4 regions of the Pseudomonas sp. P4_B3 genome follow, and region 3 is predicted to be linked to each of the others. Evidence: predicted binding sites of a transcription regulator. Region 3 holds the regulator's gene; each other region holds the start of a gene.

Region 1 (7,714 bases), on a different contig from region 3:
CTTGGCAGTCTGGACATGATGAAAGGCGTGGTCAGCCTCCCTCACGGCTGGGGTCACACGCGGCCGGGCGTGCAAATGTCGATTGCCAGCAGTCAGCCGGGCTCAAGCGCCAACGACCTGACCGACGAATGCCGGCTTGACGAACTGTCGGGAAATGCCGCGCTCAATGGCGTACCGGTGACCGTGGCCGCAGCTTGAGTCAGTCTGACGGAGAGACCGAGCAGGGCGCTCGGCTTTCCGTTACAATGCGCCACCGTGCCGACCCATGAGTCGGAAAGTTCAGCCGAGGTGCTCCATGGATATCATCGAAACGATTAAAGAGCAGATTGCCAACAACACCATTCTGCTTTACATGAAAGGCTCGCCGAATGCCCCGCAGTGCGGCTTCTCCGCGAAAGCCGCGCAGGCCGTGATGGCGTGTGGCGAAAAGTTTGCGTACGTGGACATCCTGCAGAACCCGGAAATCCGCGCCAACCTGCCAAAATACGCCAACTGGCCAACCTTCCCGCAACTGTGGGTTGCCGGTGAGCTGGTCGGCGGTAGCGACATCATGACTGAAATGGCTGCTGACGGTTCGCTGCAGAGCCTGATCAAGGACGCCGCCGCCAAGGCAGCTGTTCCAAAGACCGAAGCCTGATTCGCTTGGCTCCCCTGTAGGAGCTGCCGCAGGCTCGGGCCGCGTTCGGACGATCTTTTGATCTTCGGCAAATAAAAAGCCCCGCTACTCGAAAGAGTGCGGGGCTTTTTATTGTGTCTGGATAGTTACTGCAAAGTTGCCGCTGCAATCCCCAGGATCGCAGCCTGCGGCAGCTCCTACTCTTCGCCCATCTGCGATTGCAGATAGTTCTCGAGTCCGATTTTATCGATCAGGCCCAACTGGGTTTCCAGCCAGTCGATATGTTCTTCTTCGGACTCGAGGATATCTTCAAGCAGCTCACGGCTACCGAAGTCGCCGACTGTTTCGCAATGAGCGATAGCCACCTTGAGATCAGCGTGACCGGTGCGTTCGATACGCAGATCGCACTCCAGCATTTCCTTGGTGTGTTCGCCGATGTGCAGCTTGCCCAGGTCCTGGACGTTCGGCAGGCCTTCAAGGAACAGGATCCGCTTGATCAGCTTGTCCGCGTGCTTCATCTCGTCGATGGATTCGTGGTACTCGTGCTTGCCGAGCTTGTTCAGGCCCCAATCTTCATACATGCGCGCATGCAGGAAGTATTGATTGATCGCGACCAGCTCATTGGCGAGGATCTTGTTGAGATGCTGGATGACTGTAACGTCGCCTTTCATGATGGGGTCCTGCCCTTTATTAGCTGTCAATAGGGCAGAGTCTGAGCCGCGTATTTAAGGGTGTCAAACCTAAGTTATTGAAACTTAAATGAAAATTAATCTGAATAAGAATGTTTGTGTTCCGCGTCTAGAGCATAACTAGTTGATTTTGAGGCATAAAAAAACCGGACGTATGTCCGGTTCTTTGATATTCGATAGTTAAGCCGCGGTAAATTCTGCTGGAAAGGGAATTGCAGCCTGGGCCGTTTGCAGTTTGGTCAGGGTCTCGCGGACCACTTCCTTGGCGAGGCAGGCACATTTGCCGCATTGACTGGCAACGCCGGTAGCCACACGGACTTCCTTGTAGCTGCAGCATCCTTCATAGATCGCATCGCGGATTTGACCGTCGGTGACGCCAGTGCAGAGGCAAACATACATAAGGAAGGTCCGTCGCTGATTGTGACTCAATTGCGATGGATCTTAATGTTAACGAGAATGATTGTCAAAGTGGTTTCAGAGCACTTTTTGTCATAAATGAGTATGGCTGACGAACGGTCTGCCTGACAAATTGGTGATTCAAAACCGTCGGGGATTTCATCGTACGGGGAAAAAACAGCTAAGCCAGCTCAAACACGCGGTGTATGATGGCCGGTCTTTTGCGACCGGGGATCGTGTCACAGGGCTGTCGCCTCAGGGTGGCAGGCTGATGCGAACCCTGTTTCTCACGCTATTACACCAGGAGATATCCAATGAGCGTACTCGTAGGCAAGCAAGCCCCTGACTTCACCGTACCGGCCGTACTCGGCAATGGCGAGATCGTTGACAGCTTCACCCTGTCCTCGGCGATCAAAGGCAAATACGGCCTGGTGTTCTTCTACCCACTGGACTTCACCTTCGTTTGCCCGTCCGAACTGATCGCTCTGGACAACCGCATGTCCGAGTTCAAGGCGCGTAACGTTGAAGTGGTCGCTGTGTCGATCGACTCGCACTTCACCCACAACGCCTGGCGCAACACCCCGGTCAACAATGGCGGTATCGGCGAAGTTCGCTACACCATGGCTGCCGACATCAAGCAGGAAATCATGAAAGCCTACGACGTTCAGTCCGCTGACGGCGTGGCTTTCCGTGGCGCGTTCCTGATCGACGATAAAGGTGTTGTCCGTTCGCAGATCATCAACGACCTGCCGCTGGGCCGTAATATGGAAGAGCTGCTGCGTCTGGTCGACGCTCTGCAATTCCACGAAGAGCACGGCGAAGTCTGCCCTGCCAACTGGAAAAAAGGCGATAAAGGCATGAACGCTTCGCCAGAAGGCGTTGCGGCTTACCTGACCGAGCACGCTGCCGCTCTGTAAGGCGCACGCTCCAGCTATAAAAAGCAGGTACAAAAAAACCGGCCTTCGAGGCCGGTTTTTTTATGGGCGGGATAAACCCGACGACATCAATCGTCGAAATCTTCCCAACCGCCCATTTGCTTCCAGCGATTGACGATGCCGCAGAACAGCTCAGCGGTCTTCTCGGTGTCGTAACGGGCCGAGTGAGCCTCGCGGCCATCGAAATCGATGTCCGCAGCCTGGCACGCCTTGGCCAGCACGGTTTGGCCGTAGGCCAGGCCCGCGAGCGTCGCGGTATCGAAACTGGAGAACGGATGGAACGGATTGCGCTTCATGTCCAGGCGCGCAACCGCTGCATTCAGGAAGCCCAGGTCGAAGCTGCTGTTATGCCCGACCAGGATCGCCCGTTTGCAACCATTGGCCTTGAGGGCTTTGCGCACGCCGCGGAAGATATCGTTCAGGGCAGACTCTTCACTCACGGCCATGCGCAGCGGGTGATCGAGCTTGATCCCGGTGAACTCCAGGGCCGCCGCTTCGATGTTCGCGCCTTCGAACGGCTCGACACGGAAGAAGTAGGTGTGATCCGGATAAACAAAACCCTTTTCATCCATGGCGATGGTGGTCGCGGCGATCTCCAGAAGGGCATCGGTGGCCGAATTGAAGCCACCGGTTTCTACGTCGACGACAACCGGCAGGTAACCACGGAACCTGGCCGCCATTGGATGACGAGGGCCGCCTCCGCCGCCATTGCCTTCCAGTTCGTCGTCGAAATGGTCTTCACTCACGCGTGTTCCTCCAGCAGGCGCCAGCGCAGTTTTTCACCGGCGCGCAGCGGGATAACGGTCAGCTCGCCAAATGGCAGGCTGGTCGGGGTGGTCCATTCTTCGCGGACCAGGGTGATGCGATCGGTGTTGGCCGGCAGGCCGTAGAAGCGCGGGCCGTTGAGGCTGGCGAAGGCCTCGAGCTTGTCCAGCGCATTGCGCTGTTCGAAGGCTTCGGCATACATCTCGATTGCCGCATAGGCGGTGTAGCAACCGGCGCAACCGCAGGCCGCTTCCTTGGCGTGCTGGGCGTGGGGCGCCGAGTCGGTGCCGAGGAAGAACTTCTCGCTGCCGCTGGTGGCGGCGTCGAGCAGGGCTTCCTGGTGGGTATTGCGCTTGAGGATCGGCAGGCAATAGAAGTGCGGCCGGATCCCGCCCACCAGCATGTGGTTACGGTTGTACAGCAGGTGGTGAGCCGTGATGGTCGCGCCGACGTTGGCCGAAGCCGAGTTGACGAACTGCACGGCGTCCGCGGTGGTGATGTGCTCGAAGACCACTTTGAGGGTCGGGAAGCGCTCGACCACACGGCGCATGTGTTCATCGATGAAGATTTTTTCGCGGTCGAACACGTCGACATCACCACGGGTGACTTCACCGTGAACCAGCAACGGCATCCCGACTTCGGCCATGGCCTCGAGTGCGGGGAAAATCTTGTCGATGCTGGTGACGCCAGAGTCCGAGTTGGTGGTCGCGCCGGCCGGGTACAGCTTGGCGGCGTGAATGAATCCGCTGGCCTTGGCCTCGCGAATTTCTTCAGGCTGGGTGCGGTCGGTCAGGTACAGGACCATCAGTGGCTCGAACAGGCTGCCGGCCGGGCGGGCAGCGAGAATCCGCTGGCGATAGCCGTCGGCTTCGGCCGCGTTGCGCACCGGTGGAACCAGGTTGGGCATGATGATGGCGCGGCCAAAGGTGCGCGCGACATCCGCGACGGTATTGGTCAATACGGCACCATCGCGAAGATGAATATGCCAGTCGTCGGGACGCAGCAGGGTCAGGCGGTCGGACATGAGGGGATTCCAGGCGGGTCAAACTCAAGGGAATGCTACCGGAAAAGACTCTTGCAGGCACTCGCTATCAAGTTTTGCGCGAAGCTTCCGATATCCAACGGGTATGCCGTAAACATGTGTGTGTCGGTCTTTTTGTTGTAGAAGCCAGTGGAGCCTCCCGTGCGCCAGCGTTTTTTAGCCTTGCTCAGTGTGTTTGCCAGCCTTCCCGCGATGGCGCTCACTTTCCAGACCCGTCTGGAGAGCATTGAGTGGACGGTCGAGGGTGACAAGTTCGAATGCCGCATGACTCAGCCGATTACCGACTTCGGTTCGGGCGAGTTCGTGCGTCGTGCCGGTGAGCAGGCGACGTTTCGTCTGAAAACCTACAACCCGATGATTGGCGGTGGCTCGGCGACGCTGCTGGCCGCTGCCGCGCCGTGGCAACCGGGGCGTAACGATATCAACCTGGGCACGGTGAGAATCGGCAGCGGCAACGTGGTGTTCAACAGTTCACAGGTTCAGGCCGGACGCCTGATCAGCGGACTGATGGACGGTCGCAGCCCGGTGGTTCGCCATTTCGCGGGGGATGGCCGGGTGTCGGAAGTGCGCTTGTTGCCGGTCAGGTTCACCAAGGCGTTTGCCGATTACCAAAGCTGCGTGGCCAAACTGTTGCCGCAGAACTTTGAGCAGGTGAAACAATCCGAAATCGGCTTCCCCGGCGGCGGAATCGAGCTCGACGGCGCCGCGAAGGCCAAGCTGCAGGTGATGCTGGAGTACATGAAGGCCGATCCGACGGTCAATCGCATCGAGCTCGACGGTCACTCCGACAACAGTGGCAACCGTCTGACCAACCGCGACTTGTCGCGGCGCCGGGCCCTGGCAGTGATGGAGTTCTTCAAGGCCAACGGCATCCAGGAGTCGCAAATCACCGTGCGTTTCCATGGTGAGCGTTATCCGTTGGCGCCTAATACCAACAACGCCAACCGCGCGAAGAACCGACGGGTAGCGGTACGCCTGGAGCGCGGAGCACCTGTGGAACAAGTCGCCCCGCAAGCGACGAAAGCAGCCACTTCGGCAACTTCCTGACCCGGCGGTCATCGTCGCGCCCTCGACAGAATCTGTCGCTTCGTCGTCATAAGCTGTCGCGCCACTGTAAATTATTCTGTATGAGCGGTAGACTTCCCGGCTTTCCGTAGAACCCCGTGGAGTGATGGCATGGCGGACGTAAACAAGGTCGTTCTGGCGTATTCCGGCGGCCTGGACACTTCGGTGATCCTCAAGTGGCTGCAGGATACTTATAACTGTGAAGTGGTGACCTTCACCGCTGACCTGGGTCAGGGCGAAGAGGTCGAACCTGCACGCGCCAAGGCTCAGGCCATGGGCGTGAAAGAGATCTACATCGACGACTTGCGCGAGGAGTTCGTGCGCGATTTCGTTTTCCCGATGTTCCGCGCCAACACCGTTTACGAAGGCGAGTACCTGCTGGGTACTTCCATCGCTCGTCCGCTGATCGCCAAGCGCCTGATCGAAATCGCCAACGAAACCGGCGCTGACGCCATTTCCCACGGCGCCACCGGCAAGGGCAACGACCAGGTTCGTTTCGAATTGGGCGCGTACGCCTTGAAGCCTGGCGTGAAAGTGATCGCTCCGTGGCGCGAATGGGACCTGCTGTCCCGTGAAAAGCTGATGGATTACGCCGCGAAGCACGCGATTCCGATCGAGCGTCACGGCAAGAAGAAATCCCCGTACTCGATGGATGCCAACCTGCTGCACATCTCCTATGAAGGCGGCGTGCTGGAAGACACCTGGACCGAGCACGAAGAAGACATGTGGCGCTGGACCGTTTCCCCGGAAAACGCACCCGACAAGCCGCAGTACCTGGAACTGACCTACCGCAACGGCGACATCGTCGCGCTGGACGGCGTCGAAATGACTCCGGCCACCGTGCTGGCGACCCTGAACCGTATCGGTGGCGAACACGGTATCGGCCGTCTCGACATCGTCGAGAACCGCTACGTGGGCATGAAGTCCCGTGGCTGCTACGAAACCCCGGGCGGCACCATCATGCTGCGTGCCCACCGTGCGATCGAATCGATCACCCTGGACCGCGAAGTGGCTCACCTCAAGGACGAGCTGATGCCCAAGTACGCCAGCCTGATCTACACCGGCTACTGGTGGAGCCCTGAGCGTCTGATGCTGCAACAGATGATCGATGCGTCCCAGGTCAACGTGAACGGCGTTGTGCGCCTGAAACTGTACAAGGGCAATGTGATCGTCACTGGCCGCAAGTCCGACGACTCGCTGTTTGACGCCAATATCGCGACCTTCGAAGAAGATGGTGGCGCGTACAACCAGGCGGATGCAGCGGGCTTCATCAAGCTCAACGCCTTGCGCATGCGCATTGCAGCGAACAAAGGCCGGAAGCTGTTCTGAGACCTTTGATATCGTGATGGATGCCTGATCTCGTCCAGGACGAGGTCAGGCACCTGAAAACGGGGTGTGACGCCAGTTACTACGTTGTCGGGTGTTTTCGTTTTCGCTGATGATTTTCTGTTTTTCTCCTGCCAATGGTTTGTCCTGTTCTACGTGTTGTTGTCTGCTGGTTGTCCGGCTTGATCAATGACCGACAACCTGTGCGAGTCCAGATTGTAGGCAACATAAAAGGCGACACAGCGCTTCCTGGTCTGCTTTGAATGTTTAAGCGCACTGGCTTTCAGTAAAGCCTCCGAAACGGCACAAGTGACAAACAGAATCACGTACGCCTCCTTTTCCCGTGGCCTCTGGATTTTTTCCAGCAGCGCTCCAAACTCGACCTCCTTGCTCATCCAGCGTGCATCCACGATGTACAGGTCTTTTATAAACTCCGGTAACTGAAGTTGATGCTGAACAAATACGGTGGTTTGCAGGCCAATCTCCATTGGCGGGTCCTGTGCGCCGCAGGGCGTCCGAGCTGACTGCCGGTCATTCGTTGACGTTTCCAGAGCGGAACTCCCAGAGGACTTCCCGGACGCTTTTTTTTCCGGCCGCCCGGCATCATCCATGACCTTCATGAAGTGTTTGCCCTTTTCAAAGTCGGAAGGCGCATAAAGTGATTTGTAGTTGAAGTTGAGTGTCGCGAAAAAAAGCAAAAGTAAATAAAACGGAAAGCTGATCAGAAACCAGACATAGAGTTCTCTTTCCTCTTGGTCAAGGAAGGGTAGGGAAACGGCTGCCGAAGTTTCAGAGAGCGCTGCAAATATCGCGATAATTGTCATCGGGTTGTTAATTCGTTTTTTATCATGTTCTATATTCATGCTCTATTGTCTTTTCT
Region 2 (7,714 bases), on a different contig from region 3:
TCACCTACTTCGCCAAGCAATTGCAGGCCAAGCTGGGTATCGACTACGTGTTTGCCAACGAACTGGAAGTGGTCGACGGCAAAGTCACCGGCGTGGCGGTCGAGCCGATTGTCGATGCGCAGCGCAAGGCCGATTTGCTGAAGGAACTGGCGCACAAGGAAGGTTTGCGCTTGGAGCAGACCATCGCGGTCGGCGACGGTGCCAACGACCTGCCGATGCTGGCAATTGCCGGGTTGGGCGTGGCATTCCGTGCCAAGCCGCTGGTGAAACAGTCGGCCAAGCAGGCGATTTCGACCCTTGGGCTGGACGGCGTGCTGTATCTGCTGGGCTTCCGCGATCGCGACGGGCAGCTCTAAACGCATAAGCCCGTAGGAGCTGGCTTGCCAGCGAAGGCGGTGTATCAGATACACCGCGTTGGCACATTCGCCGGCAAGCCGGCTCCTACTGGAATGGTCAGGCCTTCGGCAGGCCCATGCCCTGACCCATCTGCACCGCTGTACCGGCGGTCATTTCTTCAGCCCACTTCACTTGATCCGGCCCGAACAGCACGACAGCGGTCGAACCCAGCTTGAAGCGACCCAGTTCTGCGCCTTTTTCCAGGTGGATCGGCGCGCGTGCGGCTTCGTCATAACGGAAGGTTTTCAACTCGCGCTTGGGCGGTGTCACCAGACCGGCCCAGACGGTTTCAATCGATGCAACGATCATTGCGCCCACCAGCACCACGGCCATCGGCCCGCGCTCGGTGTCGAAAATGCACGCCACGCGTTCGTTGCGGGCAAACAATTCCGGAACGTTTTCAGCGGTGGTCTGGTTGACCGAGAACAGACGACCCGGGATGTAGACCATCTCGCGCAGGGTGCCGGCCAGTGGCATGTGCACGCGGTGATAGTCCTTCGGCGACAGGTAGATGGTCGCGAAGTCACCGCCCATGAACGGCGCAGCATTTGCCGCATCGCCACCCAACAGTTCCAGCACGCTGAAACTGTGACCCTTGGCCTGGAACACGCGACCGTGCTCGATCGGGCCGAGCTGGCTGATCGCGCCGTCAGCCGGGCTGAGGATCGCGTCCGGGGTTTCGTCCAGCGGACGGGCACCGTCTTTCAGTGCACGGGTGAAGAACGCGTTGAAGTGCTCGTAGGCGGTCAGGTCTTCGACCAGGGCCTGGGACATGTCCACCTGATAACGCTTGGCGAACCAGGCGGTGAACGCATTCTTGAACCAGCGCACGCGGCATTCGGCGATGCAGCCGGCCAGTCGCGAGAGCAAGTTGTGGGGCAGCAGGTACTGGCCGAGGAGAAACAGACGCTTGTTCATTAACGGTCCTTAAAAATCTCAAATTTCTACCGGGGTATCGGGATGGTTGCCCCATTCGCCCCAAGAGCCGGCGTAGCCTTTGACCCGCGGATAACCGAGAGCCTTGGCCACCAGATAGGTGAAGCCAGAACGATGGTGGGTCTGGCAGTGGGTAATCACTTCTTTGTCTTTGCTGATCCCGAGTTGTTCGAGGATCTGCGGCATGTCGGTGCGGATGCGCAGCTGACGTGCCTTATCCATGCCGGCGGTCCATTCGAAATTGACCGCGCCGGGAATGTGGCCACCCTTGGCTGCCAGGACTTTCTCGCCGGAGTACTCCAGCGGGCCGCGAGCATCCCAGATTGCCAGGTCGGCGGCGCCGAGTCGGCTTTGCAGGTATTCGCGGGTGGCGGTGGGTTCATCGTGCAAGGTCAGTGAAACCGGGCCACCCACGGGTGGCGGGATCTGGATCGACATGGGCAAACCTTCTGCCAGCCAGGCCGGCAGGCCGCCGTCGACATAGTAGTACTTGCTGTGGCCGATGACATCCAGCAGCCAGATGAAGCGCCCGGCCCAACCACCGCCTTCGTCGTCATACACCACATAGATCGCATCGGGGTTGTGTCCCAGCTCACCAAACAAGGTTTCGAGTGCGGCCTGCGGGGGCATCAGTCCCGGGGCGGGGGCCTGGCCGAGCTGCGTGCGTTTCGGATCGACAAAGTGCGCGCCGGGAATGTGCCCTTCGGCGTAGCGGGCGGCACTGGTCAAGTCCACCAGAATCAATTCGCGAGCGTCGAGGCGAGGGAGCAAGTCGCTCGGCTCGATCACCAGCGGCAAGCCAGAGAAGTCAGACATGTGAGGTCTCCAGAGCACAAAAGGGGGGATTGTAGCGCAGCTTATTGGCCACGGTGGCTAAAGCTGTGCAGGGCTTTCTCGATGCACTGCGCGGTTTTGCCGAAGGCCTGTACGGAAATTTCCGAAAACGGTCCGCCGCCCTGGTCCGCCACGACGATCATGATCACCCGGCCATTATTGACCAGCGAGCGTAGCAGCAGGTGTTCGCCGCTGAACTGCGAACGCAGGCTGTTGGGCAGCAGCGCCGAGAATTGCGCGTTGTTGGCTGGCGTCAGGCGCACCTGGGCCTGTTGCGCGAGCAGGCGTTGCAACACGTTGCTCTGGCTGACCACGAAGTTCAACCCGGCCGCTTCCTTCGGCAGACCGGCCGTCTGGTGCGCGCGCAGGTTGGCTTGGGTGCGGTCGGCCATCAGGATCATCACCCGACGCATGCCGCAGGCTGCGAGGGCGTCCCGGGCGGCGATGGTCAGGTGCATGGCGTTGGTGAAGCGACTCGGCTCGGCCAGCAATTCGGCACATTGCTTGCGCCACTTCGCCAGGTCTTCGGCGGTGGGTGCCGATGCCGGCAGCAGCCCGGCGTGGATACGATTCATGCCCCACGGCCAGATCAGTGATTCGGCGGGGTGCCAGAGGTCGGGCATGGCGTGTTGGCGTGCGCTGTTGGCAGCTTGCTGGTGCAGTTGCTGTTGCACCTCGTCCATCGGCATTTGCAGGTAAAGGCTGGTCAGGAATTGCCAGCGCTCACTGTGCGGGCTGTCCCAGGCGTGTTGCGCCGACAGTGCCAGCCCATTGGCCAGCAATACCGTATTGGCCGGTTGATTGAGCCAGCGGCGCAGGGTCGGGTCGTCATCGAGACGGTTCTGCTGGCGCAGTGGATGCTCGCTGTCACGGGCGATACGCAGGACTTTCACCAGTTCCCGCTGTTCAGTGAGCAGCAGTCGATAGCCCTGCTGCACCCAGATCGGCAAGCGCCAGATCTCCACCATCGCCTGGCCGATCTCCAGCAGGCGTACGCCAAGCAATTGCTTTTCGACTTTGCATGCGGACTCGCCTTTGTGGATGACCCGCAACTCCCATTCTTCGAGCAGTTTTGGATGGGTCAGCGCCAACGGCCACAGGGGCGAAAGAAACAGCAGGCTGCCCCAGTGGATGTCCTGCCACAGCCGCGCCAGGCGGCTGGCGAAAAAACCGTTGGCCTGTTGCGTGGCGTGCTGGCTGATCATCTGCAGCTGACGCAAGGCTTTGGGGATCTCGGACCGGGGTTCGGCGGGCAGGCGCGCGAGCAGTTCTTCCGTGCGCTTCAAGCCGAGGCGGTTGATTGCAATTTCAAGGTTTTCCGCAGGTTCGGTCATGCTGCCATGGGTATGCCGGTTGGCTTCGCGAATCACGCTCAAGGCCAGGGCCGGACTGCCTTGCATCAAGTCAGCGATGTCGCGCAGCGAGCTGCGATTGTCACGGATGGCCTTGCAGACCCGGTCGTGGCTGGCTTGCGGAACCGGCAGGCGTACGCCATCAAGAAGCTTGACCCAGCCTTCGAGAGTGGTCGGTTTCGGGGCTGGAACGTTCGTTTCGTTAACCATGGTGGGAGGCGATCATCGTCAACATTACCTGTGCCCGGATGGGGTCAAATCAGTTTTTCGCCTGAACTGGCTATAGTCTGGCGCAGTTTTGCCGATAAGGAGAAGAAGAGATTTTTTAACTTCCGAATATGACCTTGAACCCGACTCAGTAAGTGCTCTCCTAACCTATGGCTAAAATTATCGGCATCATCGTCGTATTCGCGAGCGTGCTCGGCGGATACGTGCTTTCCCACGGCAAGATTGCCGCCTTGATCCAGCCTTTCGAGGTCATGATCATCGGTGGCGCCGCCCTTGGTGCATTCTTGCAGGCCAACCCCGGCTACATGACGATGCACGTGCTCAAGAAGTCCCTGAGCATGTTCGGCTCGCGCTTCAATCACGGCTTCTACCTTGAAGTGCTGGGCCTGATCTACGAGATCCTCAACAAGAGCCGCCGCGAAGGCATGATGGCCATCGAAGGCGACATCGAAGATGCCGCCGCGAGCCCGATCTTCGCCAAGTACCCGACGGTCCTCAAGGACGAGCGCATGACCGCGTTCATCTGCGATTACCTGCGCATCATGTCCTCCGGCAACATGGCCCCGCACGAGCTGGAAGGCTTGTTCGACATGGAACTGTTCAGCCTCAAGGAAGACCTGGAACACCCATCCCACGCCGTGAACGGCATCGCCGACGCCATGCCCGGTTTCGGTATTGTCGCGGCGGTACTGGGGATCGTGGTGACCATGGCTTCGCTGGGTGAGGGCGATCAGAAGTCCATTGGCCTGCACGTCGGTGCGGCACTGGTCGGTACCTTCTTCGGTATTCTCGCCGCCTACGGTTTCTTCGGCCCGCTGGCCCATTCCCTGGCCCACGATGCCAAGGAAGAACTGAACGTCTACGAAGCCATCAAGGCCTCGCTGGTGGCTTCGGCTTCCGGCATGCCGCCATCGCTGGCCGTGGAGTTCGGGCGCAAGGTGCTGTACCCGGCGCACCGTCCAAGCTTCGCCGAGCTGGAACAAGCGGTTCGCGGTCGTTAAGTTATGGAAAACAATCAGCCGATAATCATCAAGCGCGTCAAGCGCATCGCTGGCGGGCACCACGGAGGCGCGTGGAAAATCGCCTTCGCCGACTTCGCCACGGCGATGATGGCGTTCTTCCTGGTGTTGTGGCTGCTGTCCACCGCCACGCCGGAACAGAAGATTGCCATCGCCGGTTACTTCAAGGACCCGATCGGCTTTTCCGAAAGCGGTACGCCGTACATCATCGATCTGGGCGGCACGCCGACCCTGGCGCCGGAAAACACCCTCAACCCCGAAGTGAAGTCCCAGCCGCAGCCGGACAAGGTCACCATCGATACCGACCAGGTCGAAGGCATGGCCGAGCAGGTCGAAAAAGAACGCCTCGAGCTGTTGCTGCAAGAGCTGCAGAACAAGGTCGAAGAAAACCCGCAGCTGCAGAAGTTCAAGGATCAGATCCTGTTCGAAATCACGCCGGACGGCCTGCGAATCCAGATCATGGACGCGGAAAACCGCCCGATGTTCGACTCGGGTTCAGCCCGTCTGAAGCCGTATTTCGAAGACATCCTGCTGGCCATGGCCGACACCATCAAGGCGGTGCCGAACAAGATCAGCATCAGCGGCCACACCGATGCCAAGCCGTACACCGGCACCGGTGATTTCGGTAACTGGGAGCTTTCTGCCAACCGAGCCAACGCCGCTCGGCGTGCGCTGGTGGCGGGCAGCTATCCGGATGCACAGGTGGCGCGCGTGGTCGGCTATGCCTCGTCGGCCCTGTTCGATCGCGAGCATCCGTTCAACCCGGTTAACCGCCGTATCGACATCGTGGTGCTGACGAAGAAAGCCCAGCGTGCGATCGAAGGTTCGCAAGGGGCGGAGCCTGCTCCTGATGCGCCGCAAGGTTCGGCTGCTCCGGGAGCCGCACCGTCTACACCGGTCGACCCGAACGCGTTGCCGGCGGACAAGGAACCTCTGCCGGCTCATGAACTGCGTGAGCGTCTGAACCTGTTCGATGATCCGGCACCGAAACCGGGTGAGCCGCCCAAGCAGTGACCGACAAAAAAGCCGACAGCGATGTCGGCTTTTTTGTCGGCGTTTTCTACGTTAAAAGCCGCGGGTGATTCGGGATTTGAGATCGGCGTGAAAGCGATCCGCATTGGATTTGTTGACGCTGCGCACCGACTCGCTGCCGGTCACCGATTCCAGCGACATCGAGCGCTTGAGTGTCGCTTCGTTGCGATAGGCATCGATAAAGAACTCGATGTCCCGGTCGCTGATCAGCTTCGGCCATTTATCGAGGTACAGCGGCAGCTCTGTCGGGCCGGTCTTGAACGAGCAGATACGCCGATTAGTGATAGTCGCCTCGCCGATTTCGAACGGCACCCACCAGGACAGCGCGGTTTTCTCCGACACCACCGCCAGCAGGTGCGTGCATTCGCTGATGTTGCGGGTGATCACCCCGGTGATGTCATCGGTGGTCTGGGATTCGATATCCAGTACGTCGAGGTAGGTCTTGATATTGGCCTGGATCAGGCGCCCGTTGATTTTGACCGCGTGGGCGCGATCCATGTGGCGGTAGCTGATAAACACTGGCATCAGAAATGTCCCTTGATCGCGAGTTCGCGGTAATAGGCGCCGAGGGCGGTGAGGCGGCAGCCGGTGGAGTGGATGGCGGCGTAGTACATGTGTTCGGCGTCCACCGGTTCGACCAGGCTGTGGCGGTTGCACTTTTGCAGTTGGGCGAAGACTTCGCCGTGTTCAGGGTTGAACTCGGGTTCGGTGGGCTCAAAGCTGGGGGCGAGGGGGTATACCGACTCCGCTTCGGCAAACCATTCGGGGAGTTTGCGCAGGATTTCCTTGGGGATCAGCGGCGACACTTCGCGCAGGGAAATGAACTGCGAGACGTTAGTCTTGAACACCGGACGCTGTTCCCAGGCGTCGAGGGCATTGTCGACAAACGAATAAAGGCTGCCGGGAGTGATCTTGCCCAGGATGTTCGCTGCACCACCGTGCAGGGCCTGGAGCAGCAATCCGGTGAACACGCCGTGCTGCACGCCCTCCATCGCCGGCTCTTCCTTTTTGCAGGCGGTCAGGATGGTCATGCCTTCGCCGACCACGCTGCCTTCACTGCGCAAGGCGCGCAGTTCGCCGGCCGAGCCGCTCTGGCAACAATCGAGAATGATCACTTTGTTCTTGATCTTCGTGGCCTTGCTCGCCCAGTTGAGGATGTCGCTGAGGCGAATCCCGTCCTTGGCGCTCTTGTAGTCCTGCGGGATCAACATGCCTTCGTCGGTGTCGGTATCGAAGCTGCCGTGGCCGGCGAAATACAGCAGCGCGACGTTGCAGTCCCCGGCAAACAGCTCGCGGATCTGGTCTTCGAGTTTTTCCCGGCTCAGGTAGTCCTCGGCGGAGGTCAGTACGATGTTCTTGAAGTTCGGATCGCCATTGGCATCGGTCTTCAAAACGGACGCCATGGCCATGGCGTCATTGCTGCAACCGCTCAGGCGCGATACATGGGTGTAGTCGTTGATGCCGATAAACAGTCCCTTGCGCATGGTTACACCGCCGTATGCTGGCGAATCGCATCGATGATGCTGTTGGTGTTCCACGCACATTCGGCATGTGCCGCGTCACGTACCACCGTGGAAATGCGCTCGGCACCGAACGGCTTGATCGCAATGATCACCTTGCCCATGCGCTTGGCGATCTCGATTTCCTTGTTGATCCACTTGCTGTAGGTGGAATACATCCCGGCCATGATCAATACCGCCGAACACGGGCGAATCTTGTTTTCGATGGCCTCCTCAAGTTGTTTGTCGGTTTTCGCGCCGACAATCGGGTTGTCCGGTGGCACCGAAAAATTCTTGTAGGTGAAACCGGGCCAGGCGTTGAGCAAGCGTACGAGATTGTCGTGGGCGTCGGGGTAGTTCCACGAGTGGCTGATGAACAGGTGGTAGGTTTGCATGGGTGTCCCTCGGTGTCGCAGGA
Region 3 (7,714 bases):
ATGATCGCCAGGGTCAGCGGCACCTTGATGACGATCTTCGAACCCTGGCCCTTGGTCGAGTAGATGTTGATCGAGCCGTTGAGCTGGGAAATCTTGGTTTTCACCACGTCCATGCCCACACCGCGACCCGATACGTCGGAGATCTCGGTCTTGGTCGAGAAACCCGGGGCGAAGATCAGGTTGTAGCATTCGGTGTCGCTCAGGCGGTCCGCCGCATCCTTGTCCATCACACCGCGCTTGACCGCGATTGAACGCAGGACGTTCGGGTCCATGCCTTTGCCGTCATCGGAAATCGACAGCAGGATGTGATCGCCTTCCTGCTCGGCCGCCAGGATGACCTTGCCGCCACGAGCCTTGCCCGAGGCTTCGCGTTCTTCCGGCGATTCGATGCCGTGGTCGACTGCGTTGCGCACCAAGTGGACCAACGGATCGGCCAGGGCCTCGACGAGGTTCTTGTCGAGGTCGGTTTCTTCGCCGACCAACTCCAGGTTGATCTCTTTCTTGAGCTGGCGAGCCAGGTCGCGAACCAGGCGCGGGAAACGCCCGAAGACTTTCTTGATCGGCTGCATCCGGGTCTTCATGACCGCGGTTTGCAGGTCGGCCGTGACCACGTCGAGGTTCGACACGGCCTTGGACATGGCTTCGTCGCCGCTGTTGAGGCCCAGGCGGACCAGGCGGTTACGCACCAGCACCAACTCGCCGACCATGTTCATGATCTCGTCGAGACGCGCGGTATCGACGCGCACGGTGGTCTCGGCTTCACTGGCCGGCTTTTCCGCCGGTGGAGCGGCCGGGGCGCGGGCGGCAGCAGGTGCAGCGGCAGCAGCCGGCGTTTCGGCTTTTGGCTCGGGTGCCTTGGCCACCGGTTTCGGTGCCGCAGCCTTCGCGGCCGGCGCGGCAACGGACGTGTTCGATCCGCTGGCAACCGTCGCCTTGCCGACTTCGCTGAACTTGCCTTTGCCGTGCAACTCATCGAGCAGCGATTCAAATTCGTGATCGCTGATCAGATCGCTGCCGGCCGCTGCAGCGGTTGGCGCGGCAGCAGCCGGTACGGAAGCAATGGCCGACTCCAGCGCATCGACAGCGAAGTTACCCTTGCCGTGCAGTTGGTCGAGCAGTGCTTCGAATTCGTCGTCAGTAATATCGGAGCTGTCGCCGGCCGCTTTCGGGGCCTCTGGCGCAGCTGGCGCCGGGACCACCGCGTCAACGGCGAACTGGCCCTTGCCGTGCAGTTGATCGAGCAACGACTCGAACTCGGCGTCGGTGATTTCATCGCTGACCGGCGCAGAAACAGCCGCCGGCGCCTCGGCCTGGGCCTTGACGGCGTTCAGCGAGTCCAGCAGTTGTTCGAATTCATTGTCGGTGATATCGCCCGATTCGCTTTCAGCCACAGACGCTTCGACCACGGCGGCGACAGGTGCAGCAGCCACCTCGTCAGCCGATTGCGGCTCGGCCAGACGGGCCAGCGCCGCGAGCAGTTCAGGTGTCGCAGCCGTGATCGGGCTGCGTTCGCGGACTTCGCTGAACATGCTGTTCACCGCGTCCAGCGCTTCGAGAACCACGTCCATCAGTTCCGAGTCGACGCGACGCTCACCCTTGCGCAGGATGTCGAACACGTTCTCGGCGATATGGCAGCACTCCACCAGCTCGTTGAGCTGGAGGAAGCCGGCGCCCCCTTTTACAGTGTGAAAACCGCGAAAAATTGCATTGAGCAAATCCGCATCATCCGGACGGCTTTCCAGCTCGACCAGTTGCTCGGACAGTTGCTCTAGAATCTCGCCGGCCTCAACCAGGAAATCCTGAAGGATCTCTTCATCGGCGCCGAAGCTCATTAAGGGGGTGCTCCTACAGGTCTAAAAACCCAAAAAACCTAAAATTCTAAAATTTAGAATCCCAGGCTGGATAGCAAATCGTCCACATCGTCCTGACCGGACACAACGTCTTCTCTTTTATCGGCATGAATCTGCGGACCTTCACCCTGAGAGAGATGTTTTTGTGGATCTTTTTCAGCAAGCATCGCTTCACGGTCATGTTCGATGCCCGCAAAGCGGTCTACCTGACTGGCCATCAGCACGAGCTTGAGCAGGTTGCTTTCGACTTCGGTGACCAGCTGGGTCACTCGCTTGATCACTTGCCCCGTGAGGTCCTGGTAATCCTGGGCGAGCAGGATGTCGTTGAGGTTGCCCGACACCGCGCGATTATACGTGCCGCTGCGCACCAGGAAGCCGTCGACCCGGCGGGCCAGTTCACGAAACTCTTCGGCGCCGACTTCGCGACGCATGAAGCGTCCCCAGTCCGTGCTCAAGGCCTGGGCTTCATCCGCCAGGCCATTGACCAGCGGCGTGGCACTTTCCACCAGGTCCATGGTGCGGTTGGCCGCAGCCTCGGTCAGCTTGACCACATAGCCCAGACGCTCAGTGGCGTCGGTGATCTGGGACACTTCTTCGGCTTGCGGCATGTGCGGGTCAATCTGGAAATTGACGATCGCGCTATGCAGTTCGCGAGTGAGCTTGCCCACTTCCTGATACAGGCCGCGGTCACGGGTCTGGTTGAGCTCATGGATCAATTGCACCGCGTCGCCGAACTTGCCTTTTTCAAGGCTCGCGACCAATTCGACGGCGTGTTTTTTCAGGGTCGACTCAAAGTCGCCCAATGAAGTTTCGTTATTGCCCATAGCTCCCCCGTGGCGCACTCATCAACCGATGCGTTCGAAAATCTTCTCGATTTTTTCTTTCAACGCCTGGGCCGTGAAGGGTTTGACCACATAGCCGTTAACGCCGGCCTGGGCCGCTTCGATGATCTGCTCGCGCTTGGCTTCAGCGGTCACCATCAGCACCGGCAGGTGCTTGAGCTTTTCATCGGCACGCACGTGGCGCAGCAGATCGATACCGGTCATGCCAGGCATGTTCCAGTCCGTTACCAGAAAGTCGATGCTTCCGCTGTTGAGCACCGGAATGGCGGTAGTGCCATCGTCGGCCTCGACGGTGTTGGTGAACCCAAGGTCACGCAGCAGGTTCTTGATGATCCGCCGCATCGTTGAGAAGTCATCAACGATGAGGATTTTCATGTTCTTGTCCAATTCGACCTCCAAGCAGTCTTAAACGCGCCCAGCACCTGGACGCGCCATTTCAATCAATCCGGCAAAGCACTCAATGACTGTCTGGAGCACAACAGATCGCGACCGGCGCAGTTCAACACCACACCGGCCTCGTTCGCAGTGTCCCCCACACTGCCTTCAGCGCGCTCGCCACTCCCCCAAACGCCCCCGCAAACGGGCCGCGCACTGGCTGTGTAACTGGCTGACCCGAGATTCGCTGACCCCCAGGACCTCACCGATTTCCTTGAGGTTCAACTCTTCGTCGTAGTACAGCGCCAACACCAGTCGCTCACGCTCCGGCAAATTGGCAATCGCCTCCGCCAGCGCAGCCTGGAAGCGTTCATCTTCCAGATCGCGTGACGGCTCGATATGAGCACTCGCGCCATCCTCGTGCAGACCTTCGTGTTCGCCGTCCTGCAACAGATCGTCGAAACTGAACAGCCGGCTGCCCAGGGTGTCGTTCAAAATCCCGTAGTAATCGTCGAGACTCAATTGGAGTTCGGCCGCAACTTCGTGATCTTTAGCGTCACGGCCGGTTTTCGCTTCAATCGAGCGAATGGCGTCGCTGACCATGCGCGTATTGCGGTGAACCGAACGTGGCGCCCAGTCCCCCTTGCGCACCTCATCGAGCATGGCGCCGCGGATTCGAATGCCCGCGTACGTCTCGAAACTGGCGCCTTTGCTGGCGTCATATTTGGTCGACACCTCAAGCAGGCCGATCATCCCGGCCTGGATCAGGTCTTCGACCTGGACACTGGCCGGCAGGCGCGCCAACAAGTGGTAGGCAATGCGTTTAACCAGCGGCGCGTAACGCTCGATCAGCTCGTACTGCGCATCACGCGCCGATTTTTTGTAGAGGTTGTAACCGCTTGCTGTCATAGAACCGGTCCTGCTGTCTGCTGCACGAGGCGCTCTACGAAAAACTCCAGGTGCCCGCGCGGGTTGGCAGGCAGCGGCCAGGTATCGACCTTCTGTGCGATCGCCTTGAATGCCAGCGAGCACTTGGAACGCGGGAACGCCTCGTAGACAGCGCGCTGCTTTTGCACGGCCTTGCGCACGCTTTCGTCGTAAGGCACAGCGCCGACGTATTGCAGGGCGACGTCGAGGAAGCGATCCGTGACCTTGGTCAACTTGGCGAACAGGTTGCGCCCTTCCTGCGGGCTCTGGGCCATGTTGGCCAGGACGCGGAAGCGGTTCATGCCGTAGTCACGGTTAAGCAATTTGATCAATGCGTAGGCGTCAGTGATCGAGGTCGGCTCGTCGCACACCACCAGCAGCACTTCCTGGGCTGCGCGAACGAAACTGACTACCGAGTCACCAATGCCCGCCGCGGTATCGATCACCAATACGTCGAGGTTGTCGCCGATATCGCTGAAGGCCTGGATCAGGCCGGCGTGTTGCGCGGGGCTCAGATGCACCATGCTCTGAGTGCCGGATGCGGCCGGAACGATACGGATGCCGCCGGGTCCCTGCAGCAGTACATCGCGCAGTTCGCAGCGGCCCTCGATCACGTCGGCCAGGGTACGTTTGGGTGTCAGGCCCAGCAGAACGTCGACGTTCGCCAGCCCCAGGTCGGCGTCCAACAGCATGACGCGCCGGCCAAGCTCAGCCAGAGCCAGGGACAAGTTCACTGACACATTAGTTTTCCCGACGCCACCTTTGCCGCCGGTCACCGCGATCACCTGTACGGGATGCATGCTGCCCATGTTATTTCTTTACCTTGTCTTGCATAGACGGAGGCCACATTACTGGCTGCGCGTTCACAAACGGAACAATGCATGGCAGACCATCGATGTAGGTACAAAAACTGTTCATTACTACCTTAGCCAACCTGCTTGGTTTGGCTGTGGTAAATATCAGCGAACATGTCAGCCATGGCTTCTTCGCTGGGTTCTTCCTGCATTTGCACGCTGACGGCGCGACTGACCAACTGATGACGGCGCGGCAGATGGAGATCATCCGGAATCCGCGGGCCATCGGTCAGGTAGGCCACCGGCAGCTCATGACTGACGGCCAGGCTCAACACCTCGCCCAGACTAGCCGTTTCATCCAGTTTAGTCAGGATGCAGCCCGCGAGCCCGCAACGCTTGTAACTATGATAGGCGGCGGTTAGAACCTGTTTCTGGCTGGTGGTTGCCAGGACCAGATAATTTTTTGAGCGAATGCCGCGACCGGCCAGGCTTTCGAGTTGCATGCGCAGGGCCGGATCGCTGGCCTGCAGGCCGGCGGTATCGATCAGCACCACGCGCTTGCGCAGCAAGGGTTCCAGCGCCTGCACCAGGGACTGGCCCGGATCGACGTGGGTCACCGACACATTGAGAATGCGCCCCAGGGTCTTGAGCTGCTCCTGGGCACCGATGCGGAAGCTGTCCATGCTCACCAGCGCAATGTTCTGCGCGCCGTACTTGAGCACGTAACGGGCCGCCAGCTTGGCCAGGGTGGTGGTCTTGCCCATGCCGGCAGGGCCGACCATGGCGATCACACCGCCCTCCTCCAGCGGCTCGACTTCGGGGGTAACGATCATGCGCGCCAGGTGCGCCAGCAACATGCGCCAGGCCTGACGAGGTTCTTCGATTTCGCTGATCAGCGCCAGCAGGTCGCGCGACAGCGGGCCTGACAGGCCAATGCGTTGCAGGCGACGCCAGAGGTTGGCCTGGTCCGGACGGCTGCCCTGTAGCTGATTCCAGGCCAGGGAGCCCAGCTGGACTTCCATGAGTTCGCGCAGGCTGTTGAGTTCGAAACGCATCGAGTCGAACGCGCGCGGGTCCACGCCAGTGGAGGCTGGTGCAGCGGCCGGTGCGGGGCGACGGGGTTCGGCGTAGGTCGGCTCGATCAACGGCTCGGCTGCGGTGAGCGGCAAGCCGGCGAACAACTGGCGATTGGTCGCATTATCGCTCTCGCCGACGCCACGCAGGCTCAGTTCGGCTTGGGCAGTGACGATCCGCGACTGAGTCTTGCGCAGCTCGTCTTCGAGTTCCATGTTCGGAACCCGCGGCGCCAGCGCCGACAACTTGTAATCCAGCGCTGCCGTCAGCTCGACACCCCCGGCGATCCGGCGGTTGCCAATGATGGCGGCATCAGCGCCCAGCTCATCGCGAACCAGCTTCATGGCCTGACGCATATCGGCGGCGAAAAAACGCTTAACTTGCATAAACCACTACCTCAGCCGTTGGGCCCTACTGTCGCAACGATGGTCACTTGCTTGTTGTCAGGGATTTCCTGGTAAGCCAACACGTGCAAACCCGGGACTGCGAGCCGGCCGAATCGCGAGAGCATCGCGCGAACCGGACCGGCCACCAGCAGAATCACCGGCTGACCTTGCATCTCCTGGCGCTGCGCTGCGTCGATCAACGAACGTTGCAGCTTCTCAGCCATGCTTGGCTCCAGCAGAACGCCCTCTTCCGAGCCTTGCCCGGCCTTTTGCAGACTATTGAGCAATATCTGTTCCAACCTTGGCTCCAGCGTGATGACTGGCAGCTCCGACTCAGTGCCTACAATGCTTTGCACGATTGCACGGGATACGCCAACACGCACGGCAGCCACCAGCGCGGCGGTATCTTGACTCTTGGCGGCATTGTTGGCGATGGCCTCGGCAATGCTGCGGATATCGCGCACCGGCACTTGTTCGGCCAACAGCGCTTGCAGCACCTTGAGCAGCTGCGACAGCGAAACCACGCCCGGCACCAGCTCCTCGGCCAGTTTCGGCGAGCTTTTGCCCAGCAATTGCATGAGCTGCTGCACTTCTTCGTGACCGATCAGTTCACTGGAATGCTTGTAGAGAATCTGGTTCAAGTGGGTAGCCACTACGGTACTGGCATCGACCACCGTATAACCGAGGGATTGCGCCTGGGCGCGCTGGCTGATTTCAATCCAGACCGCCTCCAGACCGAAAGCCGGATCTTTGGCGGTAATGCCGTTGAGCGTGCCGTAGACCTGTCCCGGGTTGATCGCCAGTTCGCGATCCGGGTAAATCTCTGCTTCGGCCAGGATTACCCCCATGAGGGTCAGGCGATAGGCACTGGGCGCCAGGTCGAGGTTGTCGCGGATATGCACGGTCGGCATCAGGAAGCCCAGGTCCTGGGACAGCTTCTTGCGCACCCCCTTGATCCGCGCAAGCAACTGGCCACCCTGGTTGCGGTCCACCAGCGGAATCAGGCGATAACCCACTTCAAGGCCGATCATGTCGATGGGCGTCACGTCATCCCAGCCAAGCTCCTTGGTTTCCTGGGCGCGGGCAGGCGACGGCAGCAACTCCTGCTGGCGCTTGACCTCTTGCAGGGCCTGCACCTTGGCGACGTTCTGCTTTTTCCAGAACAGGTAAGCGCCACCGGCCGCCAGGGCCGCCATGCTCAGGAACGAGAAGTGCGGCATGCCGGGCACCAGGCCCATGACCGCCATCAAGCCTGCCGCCACCGCCAGCGCCTTGGGCGAGGCGAACATCTGGCGATTGATTTGCTTGCCCATGTCTTCCGAACCGGAAGCACGGGTCACCATGATCGCGGCGGCTGTCGATAACAGCAGTGATGGCAATTGCGCCACCAAACCGTCACCGATGGTCAACAGCGCATACACCTTGCCGGCGTCGGCGAAGTTCATGTTGTGCTGGAAGATACCGAC
Region 4 (7,714 bases), on a different contig from region 3:
ATTCGTACAGGTCGGTGTCGAGGATCAGCATGGCCACGACCAGGTCCGGACGGGTCTTGACCCACTCCGGCACGGTCTTGACGATGTCACCCTTGACCAGTTCGCAACGCGGAATCCGGTTGACCGGGCGCAACAGGTCGTTGGCGTCGATCATGTCCTGGATCAGCGACTGGTCGGTGTCGGCGAACATGGTCTCGTTGACGTCGGCCGGGTCTTCTTTCTTGTCGATGCTCTGGAAGCCTTCGAAGGTGTCGAAACCCACGATCGAGCGGTTGATCGCATACGGCTCGAGAATCATCGACAAGTGCATGTACAGCATCAACGAGTTGCCCTTGTACACGCCGCACTCAATGATCGCGCCCGGCACTTCTGCGACTTTCTTGAACAGTTCCATGCGCGACAACGCGGCGGTCACGCCGATACGGTTGGCGAAGACGAACGGCGCGTCGGCCACATATTCGGCATCGACCCGTTTCAGGACATTGGTACGGGTTTCGTTGTACTGGGCCTCGGCGGGCGTGATGCGACGCTTGGTCATTGCTGGATTCCTCGGAAATTCGAAAAGTCGTGGACGTGGAAGTAGTCTTTGAAACCGGCGCCGACATCCGGGCAGGCGCTGTCGACGTTGATCGCGCCGCGCTGCTGCTTGAGGTCGTCGAGGTGCATCAGGCGAAAGTCCACGCTGAAGCGGGTTTGTTGCGTGTAATTGGGCACGGTGCCGTGCAGGTGCGAACCCGAGAACACCAGCATCTCGGCGGTGTTGCCGGCGATGCGCAGTTCAGAGGTGGTGTTGATCGCTTCGGTGGGCACCGGGTGCTGGCGCGCCTCTTCCTTGACGTTGTCCTTGGCGCGCTGACGTTGCACGTCGATCCAGTCGGACAGGCTCCACTGCGCCGAGGTGTTTTTCACCGCGACGTCGAAGTAGGCCGGGTTGATCATCATGGTCTGCTCAGGCTGGATCGTGTAGACCGGCATCCAGGTATTGATCTGGCAGTCGACACCGCCGTACCAGGTATCGCGATGGGGCTTGTAGGCGTAGCTGACGCCGGCGTGCAGGTAGTCGTAGTTGGGCACGACACGGATGCGCGGTACGTCGAAAATGAACTCTTCGGGAGCGGCACCGATTTCGTCGGTGAAGCTGCGGATCAGTTCCTTGGCACGCAGGCTGTTGGTGAACTGGCCCTTGAGGCGAGTCACCAGCACCACGAACTCTTCCACCGGCATCAGCGTGTGCAGCGCCTGGTGGTTGGTCTCGCCATCGAAGGCGGCCGTGATGCTTTCCTGGGCAAAGGCACAGAGTTCCTTTGCCGCTTTCAGTTCGGTGTTGAGGAAGATGTCGCCAGCGTAGATCGCACTTCTGAAATCAGCGTGCTTGTGCAACTGATTGATGAATAAGTTCACGGTTCTCACCCAGGAATACTTTGGCTCTCATAAGAGTCGGCAACAGGCTGACAAACTGAAGCGCCATCCTCGAATGAAACGATCAATACCTTGAGTTGGCGATGAAATGCGCGGCTTTGCGCCGGGCTGAAAGCAAACATCCCGCAGCGATTGCTCGCTGCGGGATGTGAGTACAGGCGGGAGTGATCAGAACAGTTGGGTGAACAACCAGTACAGGCTACCCGACAGCAGGATCGCCGCCGGCAAGGTCAACACCCAGGCCATCAGCAGGTTGCGGATGGTCCTCATCTGCAAGCCGCCGCCGTTGGCGACCATGGTCCCGGCCACGCCCGAGGACAGCACGTGAGTGGTCGACACCGGCAGGCCGAACATGTCGGCGGCGCCGATGGTCAGCATCGCCACGGTTTCTGCCGAGGCGCCCTGGGCGTAGGTCAGGTGGGTCTTGCCGATTTTCTCGCCGACGGTCACCACGATGCGCTTCCAGCCGACCATGGTGCCCAGACCCAGGGCGATGGCCACGGCGATTTTCACCCACAGCGGAATGAACCGTGTGGAGTTGTCGATCTGTTGCTTGAACAGTTGCAGCTTGCCGTTGGTGTCGGCGTCGAAATTGCCGACCTTGTTCTTGTCCATCAGGCGAATGGTTTCGCTGCTCAAATACATGTCGTTACGCACGTTGCCCACGGCCTCGGCCGGGACTTTCGACAGCGAGCCATAACCCTTGACCTGGGCACCAATGCTGCCGGTCAGCGCCGCCAGTGCCGGCACCAGTTGCGGGGTCGCTTCCTTGCTGCGCATGTATTCGGACAGCACCGCGCGTGGGTCGGCGGGGGGCGATTGCGGTGCCGCCTTGACCAGCGCCTGCTGGGTCACTTCGGCGACCGCGGCGAACTGCAACGCTTGATCGGCCGGCATGGTGCGGTTCAAGGCGTAAGCCATTGGTAGCGTGCCCACCAGAATCAGCATGATCAGGCCCATGCCTTTCTGACCGTCGTTGGAACCGTGGGCAAACGACACACCGGTGCAGGTCACGATCAGCAGGCCGCGAATCCACCATGGTGGTGGCGTCTCGCCCTTTGGCTCCTTGTACAGCGCACGATTCTTGACGAACGCGCGCAGGGCCAGCAACAGCAGTGCGGCGCAGCCGAAGCCGACCAGGGGCGAGAGCAGCAGCGCGTAACCGATCTTGGTGGCTTGCGCCCAGTCCACACCGCTGGTGCCGTCGCGGCCGTGCATCAGGGCGTTGGCCACGCCGACCCCGATGATCGAACCGATCAGGGTGTGCGATGACGACGCCGGCAGGCCCAGCCACCAGGTGCCGAGGTTCCACAGGATCGCGGCGATCAGCAGGGCGAAGATCATGGCGAAACCGGCGGACGAACCGACTTGCAGGATCAGCTCCACCGGCAGCAGGGCAATGATGCCGAACGCCACCGCGCCGCTGGACAGCAGCACCCCGAGGAAGTTGAAGAAACCGGACCAGACCACCGCAACGTTTGGCGGCAACGAGTGGGTGTAAATCACCGTGGCCACTGCGTTGGCGGTGTCGTGGAAGCCGTTGACGAACTCAAAGCCCAGGGCAATCAGCAGCGCCACGCCGAGCAGCAGAAACGGCGTCCAGGTGGTGACCACCGTGCCGAGTTCGCTCATGTCGTGCATCAGGCTGTAGGCGGTAAACAATAAGCCGATGGCCAGCACGGCAAAAAACACCACGATGGTGAGCAGGCCGGGTTTTTTGTCGAATAGTGGTTTGGTGCTACTGGCGGGTGCCGGGGCGGCGGTGTAGGAGGGCGTAGCCATCACGGACATTCCTGAGGGGGGAGGTGTACCAGTGATAATCGTTGCCAATTGTTACAGGGAGGCTGTTCTGGGTCAGTGTTTGGGTTTTTTGCAGGGCCGCTGATCTGAGTTTCCACACATTGCCTGATGCCATGCAAGCCCCCTCGCCACAGTTGTTCAGTGTGTCGGGTGATGAAGGGAACTCAATAATCCTGCTGCTTGCGAAACGCCCAGCGCCCGGCAATCACGGTAAAGGTCGCGACCAGCGCCACGAGGATCCAGAAACCTTCCGGATCACCGGCCAGCGGAATGCCGCCGACGTTCATGCCGAAGAAGCCGGCGATGATGTTGATCGGCAGCGCCAGCACCGTTACCACCGTCAGGGTGAACAGCGTGCGGTTGGTCTGTTCGTTGATGTTGGCGGCGATCTCTTCCTGCAACAGCTTGATCCGCTCACCCAGCGCCGTGAGGTCGTTGATGATCAGCGCAAACTCCTCGGTGGATTTTCGCAGCTCCTTCACGTCTTCCTTTTGCAGCCATTGCGGCGGCCGGTTGAGCAGGCGCAGCAAGGAGCCTGGCTCCAGCGCCAGCAGCCGTTGCAAGCGCACCAGCACCCGGCGATTGGCGCCCAGCTCAGCGCGGTTGGTCGACAGGCGCGAGGAGAGCAATTCGTCTTCGATCTGATCCACGCTCTGGCTGGTCTTGCGCACGATCTGGGTCAGCACTTCACCTTGGTCGCGCAGCAAATGCACCAGCAACTCCAGCGGGGAGCGAAAGCATTCCCGGGCCTTCACCGATGAGCGCAGTTTGTCCACCGAGTGCAGCGGTTGCAGGCGGGCGCTGATGATCAATTGGCTGCGGGCGCACACCCACAGGGTCGAGACATCCGACGAGACCATGTTGCTGAGGTTGAACACCACATCGTTGACCACCGCCAGCAACGCGGAGTCGACATGTTCGATGCGCGTCGAGCGCGAGCCTTCGTGCAGCGCTTCGAAAAATTCTTCGGGCAATTCCAGATGACTTTTCATCCAGCGTTCGCACGCGGCATGGGCGAGGTTCAGATGCAGCCAGAGAAATTGCTCGTCGCTCTGCGGTTGTTGCAGGTACTGCAAGGCCTCCGCCGAATTGATTTCCCGGCCGGCCTCACCGGGGCGAAAACTGAAACCGTAAAGCAGGCCGAACAGATCCGTGTCGCGATGACTGTGATCGATGCTGTGGTTCATGAGGGCTCGCAAGGGGAGACGCCTGTCGCAGGTTTCGCAGGTTCACTTGAACGGCATCATCGCAAGCGGGGATGACGGTTTTGTGACGGGAAAATAACGCAAACGATTGCACTACCGGCGGTCGGAATTTTCTCAAGAACCGCTCTGGCTTGCCGATCACGCTTGGGTTGGATTGCGCGCCCCCGGCCATCGGCCGTGATCGCAGACAGGGAAGTCCGGACACTTTTCACGCCTTACCGGGGCGTGCCTCATTCCCGTCATGAGTACCATCCGATGCTTTTGCAAAAGTCCCTGAGAGCACAAATTCTCGCCCTGCTGAGCGGCAGCCTGCTGGCGATGCTGTTGATCGCGCTGGCGTGCTTTCACTTCCTGTCCAGCGGCGTGCAGAGCTACGCCAATCTGATCGAAGGCCCGCTGCATACCTCGCAATTGATCGATGAAGCCAACCTGCAATTCAAGGTGCAGGTGCAGGAGTGGAAAAACGTCCTGTTGCGCGGCAAGCAACCGGCGGACCTGAGCAAGTACTGGGGGCAATTCGAAGACCGTCAGCGCGATGTGCAAAACATCCTCGGCGAGCTGGCCGGGCAGAAGGGCATCGAGCCGCAACTCAAGAGCCGCATCGAGCGCTTGCGTGACGAACATCGCCAGTTGGGCGCGGCCTATCAGAAGGGCCGGGACGCGTTCGTGGCCGCCGGTGGTGACCCGACGGCAGGCGACGCGGCGGTCAAGGGCGTGGACCGCGCGGCCAGCGATCAGATGAGTGAACTGGTCAGCGAGTTGCGCAAGCAGGGCGCCGAACAATCGACGCTGATCAGCGCCGCTGCCGATCGCACGGTGATGCTGGGGATCATGGTGATGCTGGTTTCGGGTTTGCTGATCGGCCTGCTGAGCCTGTGGCTGGTCAACCGCAACCTGGTCGAGCCGATCCGCAAACTGATCGAATACGTGGCGCAGCTCAGCCAAGGGCGTATTGCCGAGCGCGTGGCCAGCACCCGTCAGGACGAGTTGGGCAAACTGGCGATGGCCGCCAACACCCTGCGCGATTTCCTTGCCGAAACCTTCAGCCGTTTGCAGCGCAGCGCGTCTGACCTGGACAGCGCCAGCGGTGAGTTGAACTCGATCGCCACGGTGATGGCCGGCGGTACCAACGAGCAGTTCAACCGCACCGATCAGGTGGCCACGGCGATGAACGAAATGTCCGCTACCGCACAGGAAGTGGCCCGTCATGCCGCCGAAGCGGCACGGGCCGCCGATGATGCCGACCAGTCCGCCCAGCAGGGCGAAAAAGTCATGCAGGGCACCATCCACACCATCACCCAAATGCGCGGCGAAATCGCCAACACCGCCACGGTCATCCGCCAGCTGGAAACCGACAGCGGGCGTATCGGCAAAGTGCTGGAAGTGATTCGCGGCATCGCCGAACAGACCAACCTGCTGGCGCTCAACGCGGCCATCGAAGCGGCGCGCGCCGGCGAGGCCGGACGCGGATTCGCAGTGGTGGCCGATGAAGTGCGCAGCCTGGCACAGCGCACGGCGGCGTCGATCATCGAGATCAACCAGATCATCCAGACCGTGCAGACCGGTGCAATCGAAGCGGCCCAGGCGATTGAAAGCGGTCAGTCGCGCAGCGAGCAGAGCGTGCAGCAAGTGACCGAGGCCGGCGCCATGCTCGAACGCATCACCCTGGCCGTGGAAGCCATCCGTGACATGAACCGCCAGATCGCCACTGCCGCCGAAGAGCAGACCTCGGTGGCCGAAGACATCTCGCGCAACCTCACCGAGATCACCAGCATTGCCAGTACCAACCTGGACAACGTGCAGCGCACTGAAGCGGCCAGCAGCAACCTGCATGGTTTGTCGGGGCAGTTGAACGAGGTGACGGCGCGTTTGAGCGCTTGAGTCCAGAATGCACAAAAGCCGCACGACTTCTCAATCGTGCGGCTTTTGTGCGCTTCGGGATCAGGTGTCCTGTTTGTTCTTCAGGACCTTGCCGTTGGAGGCATCGATGTCCACATCCCACTCGACGTTTTTGGCATCACGCAGTTCGACTTCGTACTCGTAACCGTTGAAGTAGTTGTCCAGTTCGGTTTTGGTGATCGTTGCACCCGGGTGCAGATCCAGCGCGATCCTGTTCAGATCTTCCAGCGACTTGATCTTGCCGTCCTTGACCAGTTGCGGGATCTCATCGACTCGCACATCGGCCTGGGCCAGGCCCGCGGCGAAGGTCAGGGTTGCAGCGGTCAACAAAGCAGTCAGGGTCTTCATGGGCTTCTTTCCTTGGGTGATCCGTTCAAGTGAGATCAGGTTACCTTGTGTAAATTAATCCACCCTTAAAACCCCCGACATGTCCTGCATCAATCCCTGTAGGAGCGAGCCTGCTCGCGATGCAGGCACCTCGGTGTCATGCCAGGCACGGCTCAATAGCCGTTGTTCTTCAACACTTGATCGACACTCGCCGCCGGGCGTTTATAGAACTTCAGCAATTCACTGGCGCGATTGGTGAAGATGCCGTCGACACCGGCGTCCATGACTTTCTGGTAGTCCACCGCATCGTCGATGGTGTACACGTGCACCAGCAGGCCCTGGTCGTGGGTGTACCGGTTCATCCACGGTTGCACCAGATCGGAGTAACTCTGGTCGCCCCCCTGGGTCAGTGCGGCGGACGGCCCGGTGCCAATTGCACCCTGGGCCTTGGCGTAATCAACCCAACGCTGGAATTCGGCTTTGTCCTTCGGTTGCTGAGCTGCGTAGTACGCGGCCTTGTCCTTGGCGCCGGACTCGGCAAATGTCACCTTGGACTTGGGCTCGATACTGCCTTCACCGACCCACAACAGCAGGATCTTCGGCACCGTCGGCATTTCCTTTTGCAGCAGTTCGAGGCTGCTCTTCTCGAAGGTCTGCAGGACTACCTTACCGTTGCCCTGGCCGACCCCCAGTTCGCTTTTCGCCAGTTTCGAACCGGTCGGGCTCAGCCAGCCACGGTCCTGAAGTTTTGCCTTGAGGTCGTGTTCGATGCCGGGAAACTGCTTCGGCTCCTTGGTCTCGATGTACAGGCCGGGCTTGTGCAGGGCATTGCCCTCGGCGATGTCGATGATTTCATCAAGGGTCAGAATCTTCAGGCCGGCAAAGCCAGGACGCGCGCGATCCGGGTACGCGGTATTGAACCAGCTACCCGCATCCAGGGTTTTCAGTTCGGCCATGGTGAACGCGTTGGCCGGGCTGTCCTTGCGCTCGGGGAATTTGCTGGCGACGTCGGTGGTGCGTTGCAGATTGTTGTCGTGCAGGGCAAACAGCACGCCATCCTTGCT

The links. The regulator FliA, encoded in region 3, starts transcription of late flagellar genes. The targets are predictions, from matches to a motif close to CTAAAGTTTNNNNNNNNNNNGCCGNTAA.
Region 1: AC1DWG_RS09415 (flagellar protein MotY) is a predicted target of FliA. The motif match lies at 4,492-4,519, and genes of this name have one in related genera.
Region 2: motA (flagellar motor stator protein MotA) is a predicted target of FliA. The motif match lies at 3,799-3,826, and genes of this name have one in related genera.
Region 4: AC1DWG_RS10435 (methyl-accepting chemotaxis protein) is a predicted target of FliA. The motif match lies at 4,538-4,565, and genes of this name have one in related genera.

What each region holds. Positions count from the first base shown of each region.
Region 1 covers NZ_JBFUHR010000007.1:127,176-134,889, forward strand. Annotated here, with positions in the region: gene AC1DWG_RS09380 (molybdopterin oxidoreductase family protein) at 1-198, shown strand, start outside; gene grxD (Grx4 family monothiol glutaredoxin) at 296-637, shown strand; gene bfr (bacterioferritin) at 814-1,287, opposite strand; gene AC1DWG_RS09395 (bacterioferritin-associated ferredoxin) at 1,486-1,704, opposite strand; gene AC1DWG_RS09400 (peroxiredoxin) at 2,016-2,618, shown strand; gene rnt (ribonuclease T) at 2,705-3,382, opposite strand; gene pyrC (dihydroorotase) at 3,379-4,425, opposite strand; gene AC1DWG_RS09415 (flagellar protein MotY) at 4,585-5,490, shown strand; gene AC1DWG_RS09420 (argininosuccinate synthase) at 5,620-6,837, shown strand; gene AC1DWG_RS09425 (hypothetical protein) at 6,987-7,697, opposite strand.
Region 2 covers NZ_JBFUHR010000011.1:118,077-125,790, forward strand. Annotated here, with positions in the region: gene serB (phosphoserine phosphatase SerB) at 1-356, shown strand, start outside; gene asd (archaetidylserine decarboxylase) at 454-1,314, opposite strand; gene AC1DWG_RS14910 (rhodanese-like domain-containing protein) at 1,333-2,148, opposite strand; gene AC1DWG_RS14915 (HDOD domain-containing protein) at 2,190-3,728, opposite strand; gene motA (flagellar motor stator protein MotA) at 3,896-4,747, shown strand; gene motB (flagellar motor protein MotB) at 4,751-5,779, shown strand; gene AC1DWG_RS14930 (toll/interleukin-1 receptor domain-containing protein) at 5,831-6,322, opposite strand; gene AC1DWG_RS14935 (caspase family protein) at 6,322-7,281, opposite strand; gene AC1DWG_RS14940 (TIR domain-containing protein) at 7,284-7,691, opposite strand.
Region 3 covers NZ_JBFUHR010000020.1:29,566-37,279, forward strand. Annotated here, with positions in the region: gene AC1DWG_RS22425 (chemotaxis protein CheA) at 1-1,832, opposite strand, end outside; gene AC1DWG_RS22430 (protein phosphatase CheZ) at 1,886-2,674, opposite strand; gene AC1DWG_RS22435 (chemotaxis response regulator CheY) at 2,696-3,067, opposite strand; gene fliA (RNA polymerase sigma factor FliA) at 3,236-3,976, opposite strand; gene fleN (flagellar synthesis regulator FleN) at 3,973-4,803, opposite strand; gene flhF (flagellar biosynthesis protein FlhF) at 4,920-6,248, opposite strand; gene flhA (flagellar biosynthesis protein FlhA) at 6,260-7,714, opposite strand, start outside.
Region 4 covers NZ_JBFUHR010000007.1:351,513-359,226, forward strand. Annotated here, with positions in the region: gene AC1DWG_RS10415 (TylF/MycF/NovP-related O-methyltransferase) at 1-538, opposite strand, end outside; gene AC1DWG_RS10420 (hypothetical protein) at 535-1,401, opposite strand; gene AC1DWG_RS10425 (inorganic phosphate transporter) at 1,588-3,201, opposite strand; gene AC1DWG_RS10430 (transporter) at 3,384-4,406, opposite strand; gene AC1DWG_RS10435 (methyl-accepting chemotaxis protein) at 4,680-6,305, shown strand; gene AC1DWG_RS10440 (PepSY domain-containing protein) at 6,366-6,671, opposite strand; gene AC1DWG_RS10445 (glycerophosphodiester phosphodiesterase) at 6,824-7,714, opposite strand, start outside.